DNA from 3 places in the Williamsia sp. z34 genome. Region 2 is predicted to be linked to each of the others. Evidence: predicted binding sites of a transcription regulator. Region 2 holds the regulator's gene; each other region holds the start of a gene.
The links. The regulator LexA, encoded in region 2, represses DNA repair genes until DNA is damaged. The targets are predictions, from matches to a motif close to CGAACANNTGTTCG.
Positions count from the first base shown of each region.

Region 1: the regulator LexA is predicted to act here: its motif matches at 1,938-1,951, upstream of AC51GT_RS08215 (HNH endonuclease signature motif containing protein).
Region 3: the regulator LexA is predicted to act here: its motif matches at 2,755-2,768, upstream of AC51GT_RS16255 (HNH endonuclease signature motif containing protein).

Region 1 is NZ_JCANWW010000002.1:821,106-827,216, forward strand. Features, by position in the region: gene AC51GT_RS08210 (dienelactone hydrolase family protein) at 1-160, shown strand, start outside; gene AC51GT_RS08215 (HNH endonuclease signature motif containing protein) at 293-1,873, opposite strand; gene AC51GT_RS08220 (FMN-dependent NADH-azoreductase) at 2,062-2,700, shown strand; gene AC51GT_RS08225 (ABC transporter substrate-binding protein) at 2,803-4,185, opposite strand; gene AC51GT_RS08230 (hypothetical protein) at 4,317-4,463, opposite strand; gene AC51GT_RS08235 (TetR/AcrR family transcriptional regulator) at 4,794-5,417, opposite strand; gene AC51GT_RS08240 (hypothetical protein) at 5,618-6,111, shown strand, end outside.
Region 2 is NZ_JCANWW010000002.1:268,118-274,228, forward strand. Features, by position in the region: gene hflX (GTPase HflX) at 1-1,045, shown strand, start outside; gene AC51GT_RS05585 (acyl-CoA dehydrogenase family protein) at 1,154-2,296, shown strand; gene lexA (transcriptional repressor LexA) at 2,410-3,129, opposite strand; gene AC51GT_RS05595 (LysM peptidoglycan-binding domain-containing protein) at 3,318-3,824, shown strand; gene nrdR (transcriptional regulator NrdR) at 3,915-4,364, shown strand; gene hrpA (ATP-dependent RNA helicase HrpA) at 4,379-6,111, opposite strand, start outside.
Region 3 is NZ_JCANWW010000006.1:94,206-100,316, reverse strand. Features, by position in the region: gene AC51GT_RS16260 (nitric oxide reductase activation protein NorD) at 1-814, opposite strand, end outside; gene AC51GT_RS16255 (HNH endonuclease signature motif containing protein) at 1,150-2,694, opposite strand; gene AC51GT_RS16250 (TetR family transcriptional regulator) at 2,844-3,491, opposite strand; gene AC51GT_RS16245 (vitamin K epoxide reductase family protein) at 3,593-4,219, opposite strand; gene AC51GT_RS16240 (TIGR03564 family F420-dependent LLM class oxidoreductase) at 4,351-5,271, shown strand; gene AC51GT_RS16235 (PaaI family thioesterase) at 5,318-5,944, shown strand; gene AC51GT_RS16230 (PaaI family thioesterase) at 5,934-6,111, shown strand, end outside.

The sequences.
Region 1 (6,111 bases), 550 kb from region 2:
ACGGGCTTTCGACGCTGCCGGGTTGCTGTACACCTCCGAGGTGTATCCAGAAGCGCCGCACGGCTTCACGATGTCCGACCTACCGTCCTATCGTCGCGATGCCGACGAACGTCACTTCAACACCCTCGAAAGCCTCTTCCGGGAGAACCTCACTCCCTGACCGTCAGCCGGTCGACACCCCGATCCCTGTCAGGCCCCTGCGATTTCACAAATTCGCAGGGGCCTGCCGCTATTCGTATCCGAATCACCGCAGCGGGACGCTCGCGATCACGAAACATGTTCGAGTTGACGACTATTCGACCTGGTCAGGATTGATGAAGTCCGCTTCGGGCCCTGATTCCGGATCGAGTTCGGATTTGGAGTTGTCGTGATCGCGGGAGATTTTTTGTCGGTGTTGTGCGAGTGAGTCCTGGCGGTCGGCGAGCACTTTCAGCCAGGCTGCTGCGAGGGTTTCGTTGACATGCTGGGCCCGGTTGACCCGCGGTTTTCTTTCCGGATCCACCGACGCCGGCGGTATCCAGCCGACCCGACCCGTGTCGGGGCCTTCGGTGATCATGATCGTCTGCCACTGATGCGGTCCATCACCGATGAGTTTGTGGTGCGGCGGGCACGCTGATCCCATCATGTCGATGTCGGTCAGGCCCCCGTTGATCCAGGCAAGTAGGTGATGGGCCTCGACCCAGGTCGCCGGATCGGTACAGCCAGGATGCGAACAACCTCGATCCCGGACGAACAACGCCAACCGTTGCCCCTTCTGCGCAGTGCGTTTGGTCCGGGCGAGATACAACACCTCAGCGGAGTGGTCGGCGAACACGGCCAGATATTTGTCCGACCGGGCGGCCAGATTCAGGGCCTCGTTGACCGGAATGTCCACTCCCGACGCCGTTCTGGCGATCCCCGCGCACTCGTCAAGCTGTTGCTTGGTCATCGTGATGACCAACTGGGCCGGCAAACCCCGATGCGACTTGCCCAGCAGATTGCACTCCAGAATGGTTTTCAGGATCGCCTTGAGCGCGTCGTGGAATTGTTGGCCCTTCGAACGGGTATCACGCTCAGCAGCAGCCTTGATCAGCTCTTTGTCTTGTTTCGGGTCATCGGAGGCTCCGGTCGGCGAGTTGGGGTCGGCTGGATTGTTCATCCCCGGCGCCGCCCACACATCCATCACCGTCCTCAACAAGGCCAGCGTTTCGGGATCGAGGGTGCCGGTGATCTTGGCCATCAGATCCACCCCCTGATCCCCGATACCCATCGACCGTTTACGGGCCCGATCCGAATCATCAGTCAACCGGCCATCAGGGTCGACCCGGGCCAACACCGCGCGACCGGCGGCGGTCAACTGGGTGGGATCTTGGCCGACGGCCTCTTCGGTCATCCAATGATCCACCACGTCATACACTGCCAGGTCCGAGGCCGACGGGATCTGCTTACGCACATCCAACATGACATCCATGTGCGCCGCCCCGATCAAACCGCGTGACCAGGCCTGCTCGGCGGCAGGGCATTTCGGCGCCAACTCCTCCCCCTGCATCGTATGGAATCGGCCGACCGCCTCCAGGGCTCGGATCCGGGACATGGTTTGCCCTTTGGTCAGCCGCAACTCGCTACGGGTGAAACCGAACAGTGACGAATACCCGGCTTCGGTAAACGATGACCGATCCGAGACCCGCAACAGGTGACGCAACCCGGTGAACTCGACCTTACGGGCGATCCGTTCATGCACCCGCACAAGCTCATTGACTTCCGCGCCAGACATATCGGAATCAGCGCAGTCCGCGATATCGGCAACGAGCAACTCCAACTCGAGGTACTTGCGCACCAGTACCGGAACCGGCGAGGAATCAACCGAAGAGTCAACAGGTGGATCGTCAGACATAATGCCCCCCAGCACATCTGATCAAAACGCTTACGATCAGAATACACCGGAAATCTTAATCTGTCGAATGTTTGTTCGAGCAACGGGTTTAGGTGTCCTGCTTTGACAAACCACCTGTGGGACAACGCCTTGCGCGTGTCGGACACGCGGTCCGATCCGTTACCCGAGCGCTGGTGCAGAATGATCAGATGCCAACGTTGCTGCACATCGATTCGTCCGCCAATCCGAAGACGTCGGTCTCCCGCGAGCTGACCGGACTCTTTGCCACCACGTGGCTCGGACGCGGAGAAGAACGGACGGTCACGTACCGAGATCTGCATGCACAGCCGGTGCCGCACATTTCCGATGCCGGATTGCATTACGCCCCGCGACTCCGGGTTGATATCGAGGATGTCGCGCCGGAAGCAGAAGCGCTGCAGGCTGAACTGATCGCGGAGATATCCGCCGCGGATGCGGTGGTCATCGGCGCACCGATGTACAACTGGTCGATTCCCTCGACGCTCAAGGCCTGGGTCGACCACATCCACGTTCTTGGGACCACCGCGCCGTACGACACTGCCGATCAGCCATTCGCCGGGATTCCCGTGGTGGTCATCTCATCACGTGGCCTGACATACGGACCCGGGTCGAACGACGAAGGTCTTGACCACACCGTTCCCCCGCTCATGCAGGTCCTCGGTGTGGCTCTGGGTATGAAAGTCGAGGTGGTGACGTCGGATCTCACTCTCGTCGGACGGATCCCGGCTCTGGATCCGTTCACCGAACAGGCCACCACCTCTGCGGCCGCCGCCCGTGACAGAGTTGTCGAGATCGCACAACAGATTTGAGTGGCGGCCAGCCATAAATCGCCTACGGAGCCGGCGCAGCAACCTCATGACGGGCGTTCGTCACCGGGCAGGACTTTTGGTGTCGCTACCCGGTGACGGCTCCTACTTGATGTCGGCCATGGTTTTGCCGACATCAGCGAGTGTCATCGCCTTGCCGTAGTCATTCTGATACTTGAAGGCCGGAATGTTACAGCGATACGGACCATTGTCAGGTTTGAAGTCCGCGGCCATCCAGCCGTCCGGCGTCACCTGCTCGACGTTGAAACAGGGTGACGGCGCAGCGCCCGGCGTCAGATCGATCGGCGCGGTGAGGCCACCACCCGTCCACGCCGTTTCTTTGACGGCTGCCTCATAGGTACAGGTACGCGTCAGATCATCCCCACAGCTTGCCGCCGACTTGGCGAACAGCAGCCACGAAGAGAATGCTTTAATCGATGGCAACGTCAATTCTGCGTCGGGCGCATAGCGGTTGTAGAGGTCATGGATCTGCTGCATCGCCGGCACCTCGTCTGCACTCTCCAACGGCGCAACTCCGCCGAGTTCCACTACATTATTCTGTTCGCCGGCCGACGTACCCAATGCCTCGATGAACGAATCGTTGTACGCATTGTTACCCGGGTTGATCCAATCCAACTTGTAATCCATGTCGGTAAGCGAACTTTCGAGCTTTGCCAACTGCTCGGGCACCCCATAGAAGAACAGACCCTTCACGCCCTTGTTCTTGATGGCTTGGGCATAGGGCGTCCAGTCGGCAATCCCTGTCGGAGGATATGAATCGCGATAGATGATGGTGCCCCCGGCTGCCGTGAGAGCTTCCTCCGACTGGTCACCCGTCGTTTTCACAACCGGAGAATCCCCACTGATGATCCCGATCGCGCCGGCAGATTCAGGGTAGGCATCTTGAATGAGCCACTGGCCCATGCCGTAGAACGGGTCATACCCGGCGACCCGACTCGGCGAAGCGCTGACCTCCAGGTCCGACCCTACAGACTGTGGTTGAGCCACCTGAGCCGGGAAGCTGGGCAACCCGCACGCAAGACGTTCCTTGACGCCCAGCCCATCGAAGGCATGACCTCCGCCGACCAGGGCGAAGTCCTCACGGCAAGCCGTCACCATTTGCTGACGCACTTGCAACAAATTCGAATCGCGGGTGGTCGCGACGATTTTGCGCCCATTGATTCCACCCTGTTCATTGCACCAGGACGTGAAAACCTTTGCTGCATCCGGGAATTCGGAGACCTTTGTGAAACCGATGTCCGATGCCACACCGACATGAATCTCGGTCTCGGTAACTCCCTGCGCAGGAGAACCTTTCGGTGATCCCGTGTCACAGATCTCACCCAGGTCACCGAATACGGCCGTCGAGGTCCCTCCGGATGCGGACGTACCACCGGCGTCGTTCTTTTCACCACCATCACGGCTACTACAGCCGACGACGATCAGCGCAACGGCCACCAATGCGATGCCCGAAAGGTGTGATTTCAACTTGCTCCTCCTGTGTCGAAATAGCACATTTGCAAGGATGTGCCACTGAATCTGTAACCCAACCGCGGAGTTCCTGCGCCGCGCCGCCAGTGGATCAGCCAGAACGTGCGGCGTTTACCGTCGCCGCCCGCTCACGGAATAGGTGTGAAGTCGAAGTGCAACACGGCCAGACCGCGCACGATGTAGGTCGGCTCGCAGGAGGACTGGCGGACCTCGGCCCCTTCTTCGAGGCCGGTCACCGTCATCGCGTCATGACCCGACGCGTGCCGAACGGACATTTCGACCGCAAATGGTCGTAGTAGGGGTATGGGCCATCGACGATCCAAGTGTCGGTGAAGTAGTTGATCGAATCGAAGTCGCTCATGAAACTCCTGGGATCATTGGGTTCGCCTGATGGAACATTCCCCAGCAGTCGAGTGCGCTGCGACGCCGGTCGATCGCATCACGAAGAAGGCTCCGCCCCTCCTGACCTGCACATATGGTGCGAGGTGTGACGAGCATAACTCCGAGTATCGACTATGTACACGAAACCGGATATTTAAAGTTTTAGGTAACCATCAGCCGGCACCACCGGCCCGCCATGCGTGGCGACCAGCCCTGACCAGTGATCAGCGAGGCAGCATTCCATACAGAAACAGCGTGACCGCGTGCTGAAGGCGCAGTTCCTCTTCCTCAGGTGAGCGGAAAACCCCGAAGTCGGCAAGCCGACCGGGGAGGACCACAACGATGGCAAGAAACTGCTCCGCCGCCAGTTCGACATCACCGATCACGAGGCCTTCTCGATCGCGGTGAAGACGCAGCGCGTCGGCGACTGCTTGATGCTGCGCCGACCAAGCCATGGATTCCGGCTTGACATCGAACTCCGGAAACCGTGACCTCTCGTACATGGCCAACCGCATGAGCTGCGTGGTCTTCGGGTCCACGGCGCGGGCGATCGCCGCGCGACCGATCGCGATGAGCGACGCAGCGACGTCGTCACCCTCGGGTTCGCGGACCACGTCCTGCTCGTCAAGACGCGAAAGCGCCCAGGGAATCACCGTCACAAAGAGCTCATGCTTGTCCGCATAGCGGGCATAGAGCGTTCGCTTGGTTATCCCCGCAGCTCGCGCGATCGCTTCCATCGTGGTGCCGTCGTACCCGTGCTCCAGAAAGGTCGCAACTGCCGCCTCGCGCAACTGCCGGTCCAGCTCCTTGGCCTCGGCATGGGTCGGCCGTCCTCGACGTGTTGTCATCGGTCCCAAAATAGCGCGGTTGCGACTTCGACGTGCATCGACACGTCGGTGTCCGAATTGGCCCGAGACCTGATTTCCCAATAAGTATACGGCTCTGGTGCCAATACGGTTAAGTGCAGTCCACCAGCAATCCATGACCAAAGGGGAATCAGATGGCCACACCTCTCGATACGGGGTCAGCCCTGACGAGGTTGACGAGCATGGTGGATGTTGAGGAATGCTACGACGTTCCCGCACCCGAGTTGCTGCCACTCCAGTTGGAGGCAGCGAACGACTTGTTTCAGGATCGACTCGGACGAATCCGATTGCTGCAGAACCGTGCCGACGAGGCAGGCATCACCGAGGTGAAGACGCGGGAAGACCTTGTTCCTCTTTTGTTCGCACACACCGCATACAAGAGTTATCCCGAAGGCTGGCTTGTCGAACAGAAGTGGGACAGGCTCGGAAGATGGCTCGAGACAATCTCTACCAATCCGGTGAAAAATGTTGATCTGGAGGATGTTTCCGATATCGACGAGTGGCTCGGTAGGTTGGAACAAGCCGGGCATTTTCTGTGCTGTTCCAGTGGAACCACCGGTAAGTCGGCGATGATGAACTCCTCAAAAGCGGATCTCGATTGGAACAGGCGTGAGGCGATTCGCTCGTTCGCCTGGGGTTCGGGATCGACGCCGGGCGACGGCCGCAAGCTGTATGG
Region 2 (6,111 bases):
GACGCCCGCCCAGCTCACCGCGCTGGAGAAGGTGGTCAAGGTCAAGGTCATCGACCGCACCGCCCTGATCCTCGACATCTTCGCCCAGCACGCCACGTCGCGGGAGGGCAAGGCCCAGGTCGCGCTGGCCCAGATGGAGTACATGCTCCCGCGTCTGCGTGGCTGGGGTGAATCGATGTCCCGCCAGGCCGGTGGTCGTGCGGGCAGCAACGGCGGCGTGGGTCTTCGTGGACCCGGTGAGACGAAGATCGAGACCGATCGCCGGCGTATCCGCGAGCGGATGGCGAAGTTGCGCCGCGAGATCCGCGAGATGAAGACATCGCGAAACACCAAGCGCACCAAGCGGAAAGAGTCAGCTGTCGCATCGGTGACGATCGTCGGCTACACAAACGCGGGCAAGTCCAGTCTGATCAACGCGATGACCGGGTCAGGTGTGCTGGTGCAGAACGCCCTGTTCGCCACCCTCGACCCGACAACCCGGCGGATGTCCCTCGACGACGGACGCGAGATCGTGGTGACCGACACCGTCGGCTTCGTCCGACACCTGCCCACCCAGCTCGTCGAGGCGTTTCGCTCGACGCTGGAGGAGGTCACGGACGCAGATCTGCTGCTGCACATCGTCGATGGTTCGGACCCGATACCCACCGACCAGATCAGTGCGGTGCGCAAGGTCATCGATCAGGTGATCCAGGACGAGAAGGCGACCGCACCGCCGGAGCTTCTCGTGGTGAACAAGATCGACGTGGCCGACCCGACGGTCCTGACTCAGCTGCGGGGTCTGTTCCCTGATGCGGTCTTCATCTCGGCGGCCACCGGAGAAGGCATCCCGGAGCTCCTCGAGCGAGTGCGCGAGCTGGTGTCGCGGCACGACGTCCATGTCACCGTCCGCGTGCCCTATTCCCGGGGTGACCTGGTCTCGCGGATCCACGCCGAAGGCGATGTCTCAAGGGAAGAACACGGGCCCGATGGCACCGAGATCGTCGCGAGTGTTCCCTCGGCGCTGGCCAGTGCGCTGACCGAGTTCGCGGCCTCCGATCTGTTCTGAATCAGGCTGTTCCTGAAATCGGGACCGTCGAGCCTCTTGGGGTAAATGTAGAATCCAGTTACAGTTGTTGGAACCTGCACGTTTTGACACCTCGTTATGGAGACCTTGATGGAACGTACGCTTTTCGAGCCTGAACACCTCCTCTACCGCGATTCGTACCGCAGCTTCCTCGAGCAGCACGTGGCGCCGCACCACGCGCGGTGGGAAGAGCAGAACATCGTCGATCGCGATGTGTGGATCGAAGCAGGTAAGAACGGCTTCCTCGCCGTGGATGCACCCGAGGAGTTCGGCGGCGGCGGAGTCGACGACTTCCGCTATCAGGCCATCGTCTCCGAGGAATCCGCCCGCGGTGGATACAGCGGTCTGGGATTCACCCTGCACAACGACGTCATCGCGCCGTACCTGCTGGAGCTGACGACCGACGAGCAGAAGGCGCGCTGGCTTCCCGGGTTCACCTCCGGTGAACTCATCACCGCCATCGCGATGACCGAGCCCGGAACCGGTTCAGACCTGCAGGGCATCAAGACCACCGCCAAGAAAGACGGCGACCACTGGGTGCTCAACGGATCGAAGACCTTCATCACCAACGGCATAAACGCCGACCTGGTGATCGTGGTCGCACGTACCGACCCGGAGGCCGGCGCGAAAGGCTTCAGCCTGCTGGTCGTCGAACGCGGTATGGAAGGCTTCGAACGCGGCCGCAACCTCGACAAGGTCGGCATGAAGGCACAGGACACCGCCGAGCTGAGCTTCGACAACGTCCGCGTGCCCGCCGAGAACCTGCTCGGTGAAGAGGGTCTCGGCTTCATCTACCTCATGCAGAACCTGCCACGCGAACGGCTGTCGATTGCGGTGGTCGCTGCTGCCGCGATGGAGCAGGTGCTGGAGACCACCGTCCAGTACGCCAAGGACCGCAAGGCTTTCGGTCGTTCGATCGGCACCTTCCAGAACACCCGGTTCCTGCTGGCCGAGCTGTCCACCTCGACCACGACGACCCGCGTCTTCGTCGATCACTGCATCGGTCTGCTCAACGAGAAGAAACTGACCGTCCCCGACGCCGCGATGGCCAAGTACTACGCGACCGAGAACCAGGTGCACCTGGTCGACCGGTGCCTGCAGCTGCACGGTGGGTACGGCTACATGCGTGAATACTCGGTCGCCAAGGCGTTCCTCGATTCTCGCGTGCAGACCATCTACGGCGGAACGACCGAGATCATGAAGGAAGTGATCGGCCGCAGCCTCGGGGTCTGACCCCAGGATCTGATCGCTCACCGCCTCGAACGCGAAAGGCGGGGTGTACCGGAAAGTTCCGGTACACCCCGCCTTTCGCACTGTCTGGGGATGATCTGCCTACGACCGGCAGGTCAGAGTCGGCGCATCACGGTGACGACCTTGCCCAGGATGACGGCGTCGTTGCCCGGGATCGGATCGAACACCGGGTTGTGGGGCATCAGCCACACCGCGTCCTTGGTCCGTTTGAACGTCTTGATCGTGGCGTCACCGTCGATCATCGCGGCGACGATGTCGCCGTTGTCGGCCACATTCTGCTGGCGTACGACCACCCAGTCGCCGTCGCAGATGGCGGCGTCGATCATCGATTCGCCGACGACCTTGAGCAGGAACAGCGAACCCTCGCCGACCAGCTCCTTGGGGAGAGGGAAGACGTCTTCGACGGCTTCTTCGGCCAGGATCGGCCCGCCGGCGGCGATCCGGCCGAGCACCGGGACGAACGTCGGCGTGGGCATGGATTCGTCCGGTGTCTGGACCTGACCGGCCGCGGTGGCCGGGTTGAGGTCGGTGTCCTGGATGTTCACCGCGCGGGGCCGGTTGTTCTCGCGCTGCAGGAAACCCTTGCGTTCGAGGGTGCGGAGCTGGTGGGCGACCGAAGACGTCGAGGTCAGGCCCACCGCGTCGCCGATCTCCCGGATGCTCGGCGGGTAGCCGCGTTGGCGGACCGAGGTACGGATGACCTCGAGAACTGCTTTCTGGCGAGGGGTCAGTGAGCCCTCGGCGAGTGGTTCGGTGGCGACCACAGTGGTCGCGGCCCCGTCCGCCGGTGTCGGGGGCTGGGTTGTATCGGCCATCAGGTCCTCCAGTTCATGCGGTGTCGGGCGGGGTCCATGGGACAAAGATAGTGCAAATGGTCACAAGTCTCAAACATTTGTTCGAGAAGGCGTGGCGCTTTGTCGGAGGCCCGTGATACAAATCGAACACTCTTTCAATCGAACGAGTGATCGAATAGGGATTGAACCGATGACCGAGGACTGAACCCATGACTGCAGCCACCACCATCACCCGGCCGGCCACAGCTCGGCCTGTTCACCACCCCGAGAGCGATACCGCCACGCGCACCACGCGCCCGGTACGGCCCTCGGACACGACCCGCCCCGCCGGTCGCCGACTGTCCGCGCAGCGCCGCGTGGCCGTCTCCTGTGCCGCATCGCGTAACTCCGAGCAGCGGATACCGACCGAACGTGAGATGGTTTTCGTCCGTAGGCGCGCCTGGGCGGGCGCGGCGGTCACCGGCGTGGGGCTGATGCTGGTGGTCGCCTTCATGACGTTCTTCGGCGGAGTCATACAGCAGTCGAGCGATCCGGCCCGGCTGGGCACCGAGGTCGTCCGCGTCCAGTCGGGGGAGTCGTTGGGCGCCATCGCATCACGTATCGCCCCCGAGATGCCGACCGAGACCGTGGTCGCAAAGATCATGGAGCTCAATGCAATGAACAACTCGGCACTGTCGGTGGGTCAGGCATTGGTCACCCCGGTCTACGCGAGGTAGACGGTGGAGGGGCCGCGATCACGGACGGTATCCTCGAAGGCAGAGTGTCTGGTCAATCCGCCCAGGCCGTCGACTGTCGAGGGATCGTGCATGCATTGCCCGTTTTGCAAGAACGAGGACACCCGCGTAGTCGATTCGCGAGTGGCGGACGAGGGGCAGGCCATCCGTCGTCGCCGTGCCTGTTCGCAGTGTGCACGCCGCTTCACCACGGTGGAGACCGCGGTGCTGTCGGTGGTCAAGCGCACCGGCGTCACCGAACCCTTCAGCCGCGAGAAGGTCATGCGCGGCGTCCGCCGCGCCTGCCAGGGCCGTTCGGTGGACGACGACAAGTTGCAGCATCTCGCGCAGCAGGTGGAAGAAGCCGTGCGGGCATCGGGTTCGGCGGAAGTCCCCGCCAACGAGGTGGGTCTGGCCATCCTCGGCCCGCTCCGGGAACTCGACGAGGTCGCCTACCTTCGATTCGCCTCGGTCTACCGGTCATTCGACTCGGTGGACGATTTCCAGAAAGAAATCGACGACCTCAGGTCGAGCAAGTCCTGACGACACCCCGCGGCCTAACGCAGGTCGCGGATCGCCTTGATGGCACGCTTTTCTGAAATCGGGTATGCGGTTCGGAGCTGTTGAGCGAACAGTCCGACTCGTAATTCCTCCACTATCCAGCCCGCCGCCTCGCTGACCGCATCGCGACGTTCCGGTGGAATCGTCCGCAGGTGGTCGGTCCACGCGGCCACCACGCGGTCGATGGCTGCCATCGACGCGGAATCCCGTGCAGCCGAGGCGGGTAGCTGTTCCAGCCGGGCCAGCGCAGCATCGAGGTAGCGCGGGATCTCGGCGAGATGTTCGGCACCGGTGGCCGAGATGAACCCATCGAAAACAAGCTCCGCGAGTTGATCCCGCACGTCGTCGGCTGCGTCGGAGACCGTTGTGGCCGCGATGGCGGTGCGCAACGGGGCCACCCGGCTCAGGATAGCCGCGGCCTGACGCAGTTTGGTCGTGGCGCGGCTCGTGACCTGCCCCGTGACATGGCTTTTCAGTGCGGCGTAGTCGGCAGCGTTCCAGACCTGCGGCTGCGGGGGGACCAGGTCGATCACCGCAGCGCGCACGCAGTCGGCGAGCAGCGCCTCCCCGGTCGGGTACGGGCTCTGGCTCAGCGCCAACCGCTGCGCGGTGCCGAGCGCCGACGTCGCATTCGGGCGCAGGCCGGGCACATCATTGATCAGTAGCCCGATCAGGGCGTTGTACATCGCGCTGCGCTGCTCGGACTCGGTCGACATGGGTGCGACGGTGAAACCGCCTTTCCGTGGCACCAGTGCCGGATAACTCGTGATCTCCTGTCCGGCAACGATATTGCGCACCGAACGAGGGATGGTCCCGAACGTCTTGTCGGTCCAGGTCGTTGCCACCGGCGCCGGCGCTGTCGCGGCCTCTTTCTCGAGTGCCGCGCGGGCCTTGCCGCCGAGGCGCTCCTGCAGTTCCGCCAGTGACTTGGAATGGCCGAGCTCCTGACCGTCGGGGCCGAGAGCCACGAAGGTCATCCGCAGGTGGTCGGGGAGTGCGGTCGGCCGCAGGTCGGCGGCTGCGATCTTCACCCCGGTGATCCGGGTGAGTTCGGCGGCGACACTGGAGGTCAGCGGTTTCGCACGTGGTGTCACCGCGTCGAGGATCTGCGAGGCCAGGTCCGGAGCCGGACCGATCTGACGCCGAAGGGTTTTCGGGAGCGTGCGGATCAGTTCGGTGACGAGTTCGGTGCGCATGCCGGGGACCAGCCAGTCGAAACCGGAAGGCCGGGCCCGCATCAGCAGGGGCAGCGGGATCAACACGCTGACGCCGTCGTCCGCGGTGCCGGGCTCGAAGCGATACCGGAGATCGTAGGTGGCATCGGCCTGCCGCCAGACGTCCGGGAAACCGGCCGGATCGCCGGCAACGACGTCGGCCGGATCGAGATCGAGGAGATTCGGGTTCTTCTTGCGCGCGGTCTTCCACCACGTGTCGAAGTGCCTGCCCGAGACCACCTCGTCGCCCACATGGCGGTCATAGTGGGCGAACAGCGTGTCGTCGTCGACCACCAGATCGGTGCGCCGGACCCGGTGCACCGACTCTTCGGCATCGTCGAGTAGCGCCCGGTTGCGGTGGAAGAACGGATGCTGTGTGCGCCAGTCACCTTCGACGAGGGCACTGCGGATGAACAACTCGCGGGCGGCCTCGGGATCGATGGATCCGAAGTTCACCCGGCGCCTGGTGACCAGGGGTACACCGTAGAGCGTGACCCTTTCATAGGCCATCGCCG
Region 3 (6,111 bases), on a different contig from region 2:
GCCGTAGATCTGTCGACACCGGTGACCCCGGCCGGCCGGTACCCCGGTGCTTTCGTTCCAGCACCGCAACATGGTCGACGAGGAAGCTCTCGCGCCATGCGTTCCACTCGGGGTATGGGATACCCACCCGCTGGTCCGGCCGGATCTCGATGTCCTCGTCCTCGGGGCGACTCGGTGGTGGAAGGTTCGAATTACGCACTCCGCCTTCACCCCCGACCGGGATTGACAGCAGTCGCTGGGCATCGCTGCGGGGAGAAGTCCACGGCATCCGGCTGTGCGCCCTCTTGACCGCGGTAGCCAGGCCGCGGCCGGCCGGAGCCCGGAGCGGTAGTTGTCCCAGAAGCGGGTGCGGGTCGATTCTCTCGCGCGATCTGGCCATCATGTCCGCACGCCGGAGCATGTCGGTGGCGTCGAAAGCGCTGTCCGCAACCGATAGTCCGGTCAGGACGCGATCTAGTTCCGCTACCAGTCCGGGCCAGTGGTCAGCGATCCAGCGCAGCGCGACCCCGGCCTCGACGATGGACAATGCCGCGAGCTCACGAGTTGAGAGTTCGTGAAGCGGATAGCGTCCGATGTCGTCTTTGGACGGCGAACACTGCAGTGCGACACCGCAGGTCAGCGTTCGTGTTGTCCAATCCGTCAAGATCGGCGGGTAGGGCACCGTGACGATGTCCTGAAGGCGGTTGAGTCCGAACGTTCGATGCTCGCCTGACATCAGTCGGGCACCGCTCCGGCGTCGCCCCGAGAAGGCAACGGCAGTCAGGCCGCAGCTGCGCTCGAGGCGCAGCGCAGCTGGGATCGGCGTCGCGTTCATCGTGAATCAGTCGCGTCGCCAGCTATTTTCGCTCCGCCGAGGATGGCCATCAGAACGTACCGATGTTCTTCATGACCCAATACCAAAACGCGATCACGGCGCCCATCGCACTCCAAGCGACCACCAGTCGCAGAATGTCCAGCCACATATCCAGGACCCCATCTCGATCTCGGCGGATATGTCAGTTCTAGACCAGTTCGCTGACTGATGTCAATGAAAAGTGTCAATGGGTGGAGTTGGCGGGTCAGACGCAGCGCACGCCTGTCGTCGCGGTGGCCGCACTTCCGACTCTGCGTTTGACCACCTTGTTGCCCGAAACGTGCTTTCAGTGACGGTTATTCGACGCAACCGGGATCTGGTGGGATGTCAGATTCGTCGTCGGTCAGTTCCGCCAGCTTTTCGGCCAACACCGCCCGGCGATCGGCCAGAACCTTCTCCCAGGCTGCTGCCAAGGTTTCGTTGACGTGTTGGGCTCGGTTGACCCGCGGTTTTCTTTCCGGATCCACCGACGCCGGCGGTATCCAGCCGACCCGACCCGTGTCGGGGCCTTCGGTGATCATGATTGTTTGCCACTGATGCGGTCCGTCACCGATGAGTTTGTGGTGCGGTGGGCAGGCTGATCCCATCATGTTGATGTCGGTCAGGCCCCCGTTGATCCAGGCAAGTAGATGATGGGCCTCGACCCAGGTCGCCGGATTGGTACATCCAGGATGCGAGCAACCGCGATCCCGGACGAACAACGCCAAACGTTGCCCCTTCTGCGCAGTGCGTTTGGTCCGGCCGAGATGCAACACCTCAGCACTGTGGTCAGCGAACACGGCCAGATATTTGTCCGACCGCGCCGCCAAATTCAGGGCCTCGTTGACCGGAATATCGACTCCCGACGCCGTTCTGGCGATCCCGGCACACTCGTCAAGTTGCTCTTTGGTCATCGTGATGACCAACTGGGCCGGCAAACCCCGATGCGACTTACCCAGCAGGTTGCACTCCAGAATCGTCTTGAGGATCGCCTTGAGCGCGTCGTGACATTGTTGGCCTTTCGAACGGGTATCCCGCTCGGCCGCAGCCCTGATCAACTCTTTGTCCTGTTTCGGATCATCGGACGCACCGGTCGGCGAGTTGGGGTCGGCCGGGTTGTTCATCCCCGGCGCCGCCCACACGTCCATCACCGTCCGCAACAGGGCGAGGGTTTCGGGGTCGAGGGTGCCGGTGATCTTGGCCATCAGATCCACCCCCTGATCCCCGATACCCAGCGAGCGTTTGCGGGCCCGATCGGTGTCGTCGGTCAACCGGCCGTCGGGGTCGACCCGGGCCAACACCGCGCGACCGGCGGCGGTCAGTTGGGTGGGATCTTGGCCGACGGCTTCTTCGGTCATCCAGTGATCGACCACGTCATAGACTGCCGGATCCGAGGCCGACGGGATCTGTTTGCGCACGTCGAGCATGACATCCATGTGCGCCGCCCCGATCAAACCTTTCGACCACGCCTGCTCGGCGGCAGGGCATTTCGGCGCCAACTCCTCACCCTGCATCGTGTGGAATCGGCCGACCGCCTCCAGGGCCCGGATCCGGGACATGGTTTGCCCTTTGGTCAGCCGCAACTCGCTACGGGTGAAACCGAACAGTGACGAATACCCGGCTTCGGTAAACGATGACCGATCCGAGACCCTCAACAGGTGACGCAACCCGGTGAACTCAAACTTACGGGCGATCCGTTCATGCACCCGCACAAGCTCATTGACTTCCGCGCCAGACATATCGGAATCAGCGCAGTCCGCGATATCGGCAACGAGCAACTCCAACTCGAGGTACTTGCGCACCAGTACCGGAACCGGCGAGGAATCAACCGAAGAGTCAACAGGTGGATCGTCAGTCATCATGCCCCCCAGCACATCTGATCAAACGCTTGCGATCAGGATACACCGGAAATCCCAATGTGTCGAATGTTTGTTCGAGTAACAGGCTCTGTGCTTGAGCACTCCTGCGGGGGCAACGTGTCGCGCACGGAGCTGGGCAATCGCGCAGTCGGTCAGCGGGGTTCGAGGCCTCTCATCACGCCGGCCACGTACTGGTCGAGTGCGTGGGGATCCTGTGGTCCTTCGTGACTCACGGTCAGGTAGGCGTAGAGGCCGAGGAAGAAAAAGAGTGCGCTGTGTGCGGGGTCGGCGTCGGCATAGATCTCACCACGATCGCGGGCCTGTTCGATCTGCGTGATGACCAGTTCGATGACGGACAGTCCCTTGGCGGGGGCGGGATCGAGCTGTGGTCGGGTGGGGGAGAAGTAGAGGGCCAGGACGTCCCGGAACAGCTTCTTTCCCAGCCTGCGCTTCGCTGATTTCGTCAGGCGGACGGTCTCATAGAACACTGCGGACAAATCGGTCGACTTGGCGATGAATCGCTCGAGATCTCGTGCTGCCCTGGCAACCTCGGCGTTCTCGATCTCGATGAGTACGTGCTCTTTGTTGGGGAAATGGAAGTAGAACGTGCCGCGTGCGACGCCTGCTGCAGCCACGATGGCACCGACATCCGCGTCGGCCACGCCGGTTCGTTTGAACTCGGCCACCGCTGCATCGAAGATCCGTCGACGTGTCTCGAGGCGCTGTGCCGCACGCCCATTCGGCTTGTCCGGGGTCGGTCGTTCTGGTTTCTTCTCCGCAGCGTTGCCGTGACCCGTCATCTGTCCGAGTCTAGGTTGCGATCACGCGTGTGCGGTTGTTCTCCACCGCGAACCCGATCGCGGTGGTGGTCTGATCTGGGCGGGCGCTTGACCGCTCGGTGTCAGATCAGCGTCGACCAGTACCACCAGAAATGCTGTCCGATCAGGCCGGCGATCACGAGAATCCACACGACCGGGATCAATGAATGGATGCTCAGGGCCGCGTTCACCATCGTCCGCCCGAAACCGTCGGGGACGTGGTCGTCGGCATTGCGCAGGCTCACGTAGCAGAAGGCAACGATGGTCACCACCCAGACGACCATGCAATACGGGCACAACGCGTCGATGCGGTAAAGGCTCTGGAAGATAAGCCAGTGCACGAAGACGACGCCGGCGGTCAGCCCGACCTGCATGCCGAGCATCACCAGGGCAGACGGTTTACGTCCCATCATGACGGCGATCGCCAGCAGGGCCGAGAATCCGATGAGTCCGATCAGCGAGTTCGGAAAGCCGAAGAGCGCCGCCTGGGACGTGTCCATGATCGAGCCGCAATTCAATACCGGGCTGATATCGCAACTGGTCACGTAGTCCGGGTTCGCCGTCAGCTCGAACTTCTCGACGGTCAAGGTGAACGACGCCGCCAGCCCGAGGACCGCGCAGATGCCGAGGATCCAGGGGAGTAGTCGAGGGAACAGGACCGGTGGTGCGTCGTCGGTGCTGTCCGAAGTGGACACGTCTGTCGCTGTCATCGCCACATCGCCTCGCCGTTCATGCCACGAATCTACGCTGACCCTGCAGGCGAGCCGGTCGGGGTGCGGGAGGATGCCATACAGTCGTATAGGCTGGCGGGATCACCTTCAACAGGCAGGTTGGCAGAGTTATGCGAATTGGATTGACCGGCGGGGCTTCGTCGACAGACAAGATCGTCCAGCAGGCCGAGCGGGCCGAGGCGGACGGTTTCACCTCCCTCTGGTACGCCAGCACCGTCGCGGGTGATCCCCTTGCCGCACTGGCGGTGGCGGGCCGGGCCACCGCCTCGATCGAGCTGGGAACCGCTGTCCTCCAGACCTATCCGATCCATCCACTGCTGCAGGCCAACCGTGTTGCCGCGGTCGCCGAGGCGATGGGACGACCCGGTTTCACCCTGGGGTTGGGGCCGTCCCACGGACCTCTCATCGAGGACGTCTACGGGCTGTCGTACGAGCGACCCGGGCGCAATACCGAGGAGTACATCCAGATCATCGCCGCGCTGCTGCACGGCGAGGACGTCGATTTCCGTGGAGAGGACTGGACCGCCAAGAGCGCCGGGCGGATGACAGCGGTCAAACATCAGGTACCGGTGCTGCTTTCCGCCATGTCACCCCGGTTGCTGCGGGTGGCAGGGCAGTACGCCGATGGGACCGTGCTGTGGATGGCCTCGGCGAAGGTCATCGAATCGCAGATCGCCCCGGCCATCAGTGCTGCGGCTGCACAGGCGGGCCGGCCGGCTCCCCGGATCGTGGCGGGATTGCCGCTGGCGGTTCACGACGACGTCGAGGAAGCTCGCGCCGCCGTGGCCGCGACGTCGGGCATGTATGCCGGAATGCCCAACTACCAGCGCGTCATCAGTGCCGGGGGTGCCACCGATGCGGCTGAGATCGCCATCGTCGGCAACGAAGAATCGGTTCGCCTGCAACTGCAGAACCTCATCGATTCGGGTGCCACCGATGTGTGGGCGGCCATCACGCCGGTGGGTCCCGATCCCCGAGGATCGATGCGGCGCACCCGTGACCTGCTCCGCGAGCTGGCGTCAGCCGGGTAGCGTTTGCACTCAACGACCGCCAGTTCGTGTCGACAGGAGATGAAACGTGACCTCCACCGCTGATGCGGAATGCCATCTCGATGACGGTGGTGACGGCGGCCTGACCGCTCGGGCGGTGGCGGCCGTGCGACGGACGGCAGTGGCGCTGATCGGCGCGGATCCCGGTGCAGATCTCTCGGAGGTAGCCCGACGGATCCATGCCCTCGCCGACGACCTCGAGGCCCGCGCTCCCTCGGCGCGTGATCGGATCGAATCAATGGATCGCGAGGGCAGAGGTTCGCTGTACAGCCCGGTGGTCGGTGCGCACAATGCGATCGCTCCGCCCGTCGACCTGGGAGTGACTGCCGATGGGGCCGACGGAACGGTGTCCTTTTCGACCGCCTATGAACGTGCGCCGGGTGTCGTCCACGAGGGTGCCGTCGCCTTGGTTCTCGACGTCGCGCTGGCCAACGCCAACGCCTTGGCCGGCGTCGCAGGGATGACGGCGCAGCTCAACATCCGATTCCATCATCCGGTGCCACCCGATCGGGAGCTGACGATCCGGTCGCGCCACGAACGAGTCGACGGCAGAAAAGCGTATTCGAGCGCCGAGGTCTGGCTCGACGACGAACTGTGTGTGAGTGCCGACGGGTTGTTCATCGCCTCGAGAAAGCGAGTGCCCCATGCCGGGTGACGGTGCGCAACAGTCCGACGGCATCGCGTCGGCGGCGGCCGGGTTGCGACGACTCACCGAACTACTCCTCCGGGTCGACGCCGCCGACCCCGGGCTCGGCGCAGTGGCCGACGAGCTCGACCTGATCACCGAGCAACTCGACGCGCACCGCGGCTCGTCGAGCGAGC